One region of the Acidovorax sp. K2F genome, then DNA from elsewhere that is predicted to be linked to it. Evidence: riboswitches for the same ligand, from Rfam matches in the RefSeq annotation. Region 1 holds a riboswitch; the other holds the start of a gene.
What was found. A riboswitch is a leader RNA that binds a small molecule or an ion and turns the genes downstream of it on or off. The one in region 1 is predicted to bind glycine.
Positions count from the first base shown of each region.

Region 2: another riboswitch for glycine. It lies ahead of N4G42_RS21960 (D-amino acid dehydrogenase); the one in region 1 lies ahead of gcvT (glycine cleavage system aminomethyltransferase GcvT).

Region 1 covers NZ_JAOBSQ010000038.1:143,680-147,212, reverse strand. Annotated here, with positions in the region: gene gcvH (glycine cleavage system protein GcvH) at 1-207, opposite strand, end outside; gene gcvT (glycine cleavage system aminomethyltransferase GcvT) at 295-1,437, opposite strand; glycine riboswitch at 1,487-1,617, opposite strand; glycine riboswitch at 1,631-1,736, opposite strand; gene N4G42_RS14980 (TRAP transporter large permease) at 1,742-3,019, opposite strand; gene N4G42_RS14975 (TRAP transporter small permease) at 3,016-3,510, opposite strand.
Region 2 covers NZ_JAOBSQ010000055.1:128,727-132,259, reverse strand. Annotated here, with positions in the region: gene N4G42_RS21970 (sulfite oxidase) at 1-116, shown strand, start outside; gene N4G42_RS21965 (c-type cytochrome) at 118-456, shown strand; gene N4G42_RS21960 (D-amino acid dehydrogenase) at 513-1,832, opposite strand; glycine riboswitch at 1,928-2,039, opposite strand; gene N4G42_RS21955 (2-keto-4-pentenoate hydratase) at 2,268-3,050, shown strand; gene N4G42_RS21950 (YXWGXW repeat-containing protein) at 3,117-3,533, opposite strand, start outside.

The sequences.
Region 1 (3,533 bases):
GACGGGCATGTACACATCGGCGGCGGCCTTCACGGATTCGACGACGCCGGCCACTTCGCCCTGGGCAAAGCTCTTGCCCACTTCGGGCAGGTCCACAAACACCACGTCGCCCAGCGCGTCTTGCGCGTGGACGGTGATACCCACCACCGAGGCGTTGGCATCAGCGGCGTTGATCCACTCGTGGTCTTTGGAGAATTTGATCGTCATGGGAAGCTCCTCAAGCAAAGGAAAAAAGTAAAGGAATCTGCAATGTAAGCGGGTGCGGGCGCAGTCCGGTCGATGCGTCTGGCGAAATCAGCCGCGGTAGTAGTTGGCGGGAACAAACGGCATGGCGCGCACTTCCATGGGCACCACCTTGCCGCGCACGATGGCGTTGACGCGGGTGCCGATGGCTGCAAAGGCGGGCGTGACGTACCCCATCGCCACGGGTTCGTTCACGGTGGGCCCCAGCAGGCCGCTGGTGACCTCGCCAATCTTTTGGCCGTCCGTGCTTTGCAGTTCGGTGTGTTCGCGCACCGGCACACGCTCCAGTGCCACCAGGCCCACGCGCTTGGCGGAAAGGCTGGCAGGGTTGTCGATTTGCGCCAGCACCTTGTCGGCGCCCGGGAAGCCACCCGCACGCACGCCGCCGGTGCGGCGGACCTTCTGGATCGCCCAGTTCAGTGCGGCCTCGGATGGCGTGGTGCTGGTGTCGATGTCATTGCCATACAGGCACAAGCCAGCCTCCAGGCGCAGCGAGTTGCGAGCGCCCAGGCCGATGGGCTTGACCTCGGGCTGGGCCAGCAGGGCGCGGGCGAGCGTTTCGGCCTGCGCGGCGGGCACGGAGATTTCAAAACCGTCCTCGCCGGTGTAGCCGCTGCGGGTCACAAAGCAGTCGCAGCCAGCAATGTTGAATGCTCCACCGGTCATGAACACCAGCTTCTCCACGCCGGGCGCGAGGCGGGTGAGGGCGACGGCGGCCTGTGGGCCCTGCAGCGCCAGCAGGGCGTGGTCCGGCATGGGCACCACCTTGCAGCGCTGGCCAATGCGGGTTTGGATATGGGCAATGTCGCCGACCTTGCAGGCGCCGTTGACGATGACAAACAGGGTGGGTTCGCCATCCTCCACGCCCTGGTTGAAGAACATCAGGTCGTCGATGATGGTCCCCTCATCGGTGAGCAGCAGGCCGTAGCGCTGTTTGCCCACGGGCAGGTCGATCACGTCCACGGGCACCAGGGTTTCAAACGCCGCAGCAGCGTCGGCGCCGACAAGCTTGAGCTGGCCCATGTGCGACACGTCAAACAGGCCGGCTGCGGTGCGGGTGTGCACATGCTCGGCCACCAGGCCTGCGGGGTACTGCACGGGCATGGAATAGCCTGCAAAAGGCACCATGCGGGCACCCAGCTCGACGTGAAGGGCGTTCAGGGGCGTAGTGAGCAGGGGGGCGGTGGCTGACATGGCGGACTCCGGGGCAAATGGGGGCCGTGACCATCAACGTGGTCACGGGATTTGCCCTGCTGTCCGCTTTACCTGAGAGATTCACCGCAGCGCCCTGGCTGGCCGTGCGGTTTGCTCCTTCGGTGGATGGCCTGCACACAGGTTTTTACTGTGGGGCCATCTCTCTCCAGCAAGGGAACGCCCGCATCGCTGCGGGCGGTTGTCAGTCCTTTTGCCTGAGCGTTCGGCGGGTGCCTGCGCCTTCGGCGGTGCTGCGCGTCCTGAGGACAAGACGGAGCACTCTCTCCTGACCCGATGATTCTAACTACTTTGCGTAGACCAGATCCCGGAGTGCCAGCGAGATCGATGGCACATAGGTGATGATCATCAGGCACACCAGAATCACTCCGACAAAGGGAAGCAGGTGCTTGATGATCCGGTCCAGCGAAATTCTGGCCACCGTGCAGGCTGCGAACAGGTTCACTCCAAAAGGCGGCGTGATCATTCCAAGTGCCAGGTTCACCACCATGATGAGACCGAAGTGCACAGGATCAATACCGAAGTGCATGGCCACAGGCGCCAAGATGGGGGCCAGCACAATGATCGCCGCGCTGGTCTCGATGAACATGCCAATCACGAACAGCGCTGCGTTGACGCCCAGCAGGAAGAGGGCGGGGGACTGCAGCACGGCCTCCAGCCACCTGCCAATCGCGTCTGGCACGCCAGCCCGCGTGATGAGGAACGCAAACAGCCCCGCGTTGGCAATGATGAACATGATCACTGCCGATGAGATGGCCGACTTGCGCAGAATGGCGAACAGGTCCTTGAGCTTGATCTCGCGGTAGATCACGACACCCACAACCAAGGCATAGAACACTGCAACGGCCGATGCCTCGGTGGGGGTGAACACACCGCCATAAATGCCGCCGAGGATGATCACGGGCATCAGCAATGCCCAGCCCGCCTGCAGCGTGGCTTTGCCAAAGGGCATGCGCCCATCGCCGTCGTTTTTGCCCCAGCCCTTGTACTTGCAGTACAGCCAGACAAACAGCATCAGTGCACCGCTGATCAGCAGCCCGGGGCCGAAGCCCGCGATGAACAGCTCACCAATCGACACCTCGGCACTCACGCCGTACAGGATCATCGGGATGGAAGGCGGGATGATCACGCCCAGCTCGGCACTGGTGGCCTGTAGAGCAGCGGCGTAACTCGTGGGGTAGCCGTGCTTGATGAGCGCAGGAATCAGGATGGCGCCAATCGCAAACGTGGTGGCGACCGACGAGCCCGACACGGCCGCAAAGATCATGCAGGTCAGCACACAGGTCATGGGCAGGCCGCCCTGCACGCCGCCGACGATGCTCTTGGCAAACTCCACCAGACGGCGCGAGATGCCGCCAGTTTCCATCAGGTTGCCCGCGAGGATGAAGAAGGGGATGGCTGCCAAAGGAAACTTGTTGATGGCTCCGAACATCTCCTTGACGGAGATGAGCATGTTCGCATTGGAGGCCTGGATGCCCAGGATGGAAGCCAAACCGATGGACACAGCCACTGAGACGGTGAGTGCAAAGCACAGCACCATCGTTGAAATCATGACTAAACTCATTGAGCAGTCTCCAGTTCCATACGCAGGGGATCAATGAGGTTGCCGATGATGCCGACCACACAAAAAAGGCCCCCCACAGGCATGGCGAGGTAAGCCCAGAACATGGACACGGATTCCAGCCCGGCCATGCTTTGCACGCCGCCCCGGCGTGCATAGTCCCAGCCGTACCAGATGATGATGCCGATGAGGACCAGGGCTGCCAGTGCGACCACCCAGTCCAGCACCCGTTTGATGCGCGGCGGACTCCAGCGGTACAGCACGTCCACACTCACCATCGCGCCCTGGCGAAACGCGGCCGGAATGGCCAGGAACACCATCCAGATCAGGCTGAAGCGGATGAGCACTTCGGTCCATTCAGCAGGCTGCTCCAGCACAAAGCGGGTCACGATCTGGAACATGCCCAGGGCCGAAGCCAGGGTCAGCATGGCGCAAGCGCCCAGCATGGCGATGAAGGTGGTCCATCGCTCAAAGGTAAGAAAAGCGTTTTTCATGGGGCGGTGCCAACCATGGGTAG
Region 2 (3,533 bases), on a different contig from region 1:
CCAGCCGCGCCACCGACACGGCAGGCAATGTGCAGGCCGAGCAGCGCGAGGAAAACCTGGGCGGCTACAACAACGCCAGCTGGCGCGACCACGCCGTCACCGTGACCGTGGCCTGACATGGGTGGATTGAACCGAGCGCGCCGCCTCGCCGTGGCGGTGTGGTCGGCTGGCGCCTGTGCGTCGGCCTGGGCCGCCGACCCTGCCGAACTGGCGCGGGGCAAGGAGCTGTTCACCAAGATCCAGCCCGCCTGCGCCGTGTGCCACACACTGCAGGCCGCCGGTGCCGAGGGCCAGGTAGGCCCGGTGCTGGATGAGCTGAAACCCGACGCCGGCCGTGTGCTGCGTGCGCTCAAGGCAGGCATCGGCGTGATGCCGTCCTATGCCGAGCGCATGAGCGAGAAGGACATGCTGGCCGTGGCGCAGTTTGTGGCACACGCCACAGGCGCCGCCAAGTAGGCGCAGCCTCTCGCGGCGGTTGCAGCAGCGTTGCCTCGCTGCAATCGCGCGCTACTTCAGGCCGCCGTGCGCGACGGCACCAGCGCCGCGCCCGCCGCGCGCCCCTGCAAGCCCTGGAACGCAAAGTCCACCTCGGGCACGCGGCCGCTCACGATGTCGGCCAACGCCTTGCCCGAGCCGCAGGCATGCGTCCAGCCCAGCGTGCCGTGGCCGGTGTTGAGGAACAGGTTGCCCACCTTCGTCTTGCCGATCAGCGGCACGTTGCTGGGCGTGGCGGGGCGCAGGCCGCTCCAGAACTGGGCCTGGCTCGCGTCGCCCGCGCCAGGGAAGAGTTGCTCCACGCGCCGCACGATGGCCTCGCAGCGCACCTGGTTCAGGTGGCGGTCGTAGCCGTTCAGCTCGGCCGTGCCGGCAATGCGCAGGCGATCACCGCCGCGTTCGCTGGTGTAGCGCGAGAACACGAGCTTGAACTCGTCGTCTGTCAGGCTCACCTGGTGCGCCTTGCTGGCGTCTTTCACCGGCATCGTCACCGAGTAGCCCTTGGCCGGGTAGATCGGCAGGTGGATGCCCAACGGCTGTGCCAGCAGCGGGCTGAACGAGCCCATGGCCAGCACAAACGCATCGCCGCGCACGCGCTCGAAGCGGCCTTCGGCATTGGTCACTTCCACGTGGTCTATGCGGCCAGCCACTTCACGCAATGCGGTGATGTGGTGGCCCATGCGGAACTGCACGCCCGCCGTCTCGCACAGCTTGGCCAGCTCGCGCGTGAACTGGTTGGCATCGCCCGATTCGTCCTCGGCCGTGTAGGTGGCGCCCGCCAGTTGTGGGCGGATGTGGGCCAGCGCTGGTTCAAGGCGCACGGCCTCGTCGGCGCTGATGACCTGGCGCTCGCAGCCCAGCTGGCGCATCTGCTCGGCCGGGGCCAGCGCGCCGTCGAATTCCTTTTGGTTGGTATAGAAGTGGAGGATGCCCTGCGTGCGCTGGTCGTACTGGAGGCCGGTTGCCGCGCGCAGCTGCTGCAGCGTGTCGCGGCTGTAGGTGCCCAGGCGCACGATTTGCTCGATGTTGTGGCGCGTGCGCGCTGGCGTGCAGTTACGCAAAAAGGACAGGCCCCACAGCCACTGGCGCATGTCGGCGCGGATGCGGAACAGCAGGGGCGCATCCTCTTTGCCCAGCCACTGCAGCACCTTGAGCGGCGCACTGGGGTTGGCCCAGGGTTCGGCGTGGCTCACCGAGATCTGGCCGCCGTTGGCAAAGCTGGTCTCGGCACCGGGCGCACCCTGGCGGTCGATGACGGTCACCTCGTGGCCGAGTTGCGAAAGGAAATAAGCCGAAGTCACGCCGAGCAAGCCGGCGCCCAAAACGATCACGCGCATGATTTTCAAAGCCTTTCTGGGCTCTGGCGCTAGAACAACATGCGCTGGCAGCTATGAATTCAATAGCTAACAGCTGGCGCATGAATGCCCTAGCTGCCGCTCCCCCTGTCCTTGGTACCTGAGAGATTCACCGCCACCCACCCGGGCTGCGGCTTGCTCCTTCGGTGCGCTTCGCGTTGCGCGAGGCGGCTCTCCAGACGGCTTTGATGAATGGTGCAGTACGGGACCTGAGCGTGTATGGGAGTTTGCGCCTTCGGTGCAGCGGCGGCCTGTGGCTGCCGTGCTCTCCTGCGAGGCCGATTCTAGGGGCCAAGCCTGCGCGCAAGATCGACTCCGGCTGCTAATGGGTCGCAATCGTTGCTGATGCAGCGGGGCGGGGCCGCTGGTGAAGGTGCCGATAATCCGCCGACCCCTTGTCCCACTGAGAGTTTTGCCATGCCCCCCGCCACTTTGGACCCTGTCGCCAGCGCCGCCGTCATCACCCAGACCCGGGAGGGGCGCACCCCCCGCCCGCTGGACTTTCCCGCAGGGCTTCGCCCACGCGATGCCGCCGAGGCCTACGCGGTGCAGGACGCCGTGGTGCGTGCGCGCGGGGAGATCGCAGGCTGGAAGGTCGGCGCCGCGTCGCCCCAGGCGCAACCCGCGCGGGCCGCTCTCACGCGCGATTCGGTGTGGGTGGCCGCAGCGGGTGAGGCGGTTGCTCTGTCTGCCGCGGGTTTTGCCGTGATGGGCGTGGAGGCGGAGCTGGTGTACGAACTGGGGGTTGACCTGCCCGCCCGCGCCACGCCCTACAGCGCCGCCGAGGTGCTGGCGGCGGTGGTGTCGGTGCGCGCCGCCATTGAGGTGTGCGACACGCGCTTTGCTGCCTGGGCGCAACAGGGCGAGTGGAGCCGTCTGGCCGACCAGGCCTGCCACGGGGCGTTGATCGTGGGGGCTGGGGTGACCGATGTCGCTGCCGTGCAGCCCCTGGCGCAAGCGGTGACCTTGTCGGTGAACGGGGCCGTGGCCGTGCAGCATGCCACCTGGGGCAATCCGGCGGGCGACCCGCTGCGGCTGCTGGTGTGGCTGGCCAACGAAGGCGCGCGCAGCCTGGGCGGGCTGCGCGCGGGGCAGTGGGTCACCACGGGGGCGTGCACCGGCACCGTGCTGGTGGCGCCAGGTACCGAGGTGGTGGCGGACTTTCCGGGGCTCGGTCGGGCTGTGTTGTTGCTTCGGTAGCAGTGTTCGCTGCTACCGCGGGGACGGGGCCTGCTCAGCGCCCTGGTCGCGGCGGGAGCTGCTCCCTCAATTGCGGCGCGGGTTGTCCGGCTGGCTGTCACGGCGGTTGGGCACACCGTCGCCATCGCGGTCCCGGTCGTTGCGGTTGGAGATACCGTCACCGTCGCGGTCCCAGCCACCGCGTTGCATCTCCCACCGGCCTTCGCGTTCGATCCACTGGGGCTGGCGATATTGGTAACCGTTGCGCGCCTGCACCCAGTGGCCGCGCACCCAATGGTGGCGGTTGCCACGCCATTCCCAGTGGCCTTCTTCCCATACCTGGCCTCGGCGAGGGCGGGGCATCGCTTCATTGCGCGGAGGTGGCGGCGCAGGAATCACCTGGTAGGTGGGCGCAGTCTGGTAGCCGCGCTCGGGTTGGCCGGACTGAATGATGACGGTGCCCTGGGTGGCGGCCTGCGCAGGAGCGAAGGCCAAAAACGCCAT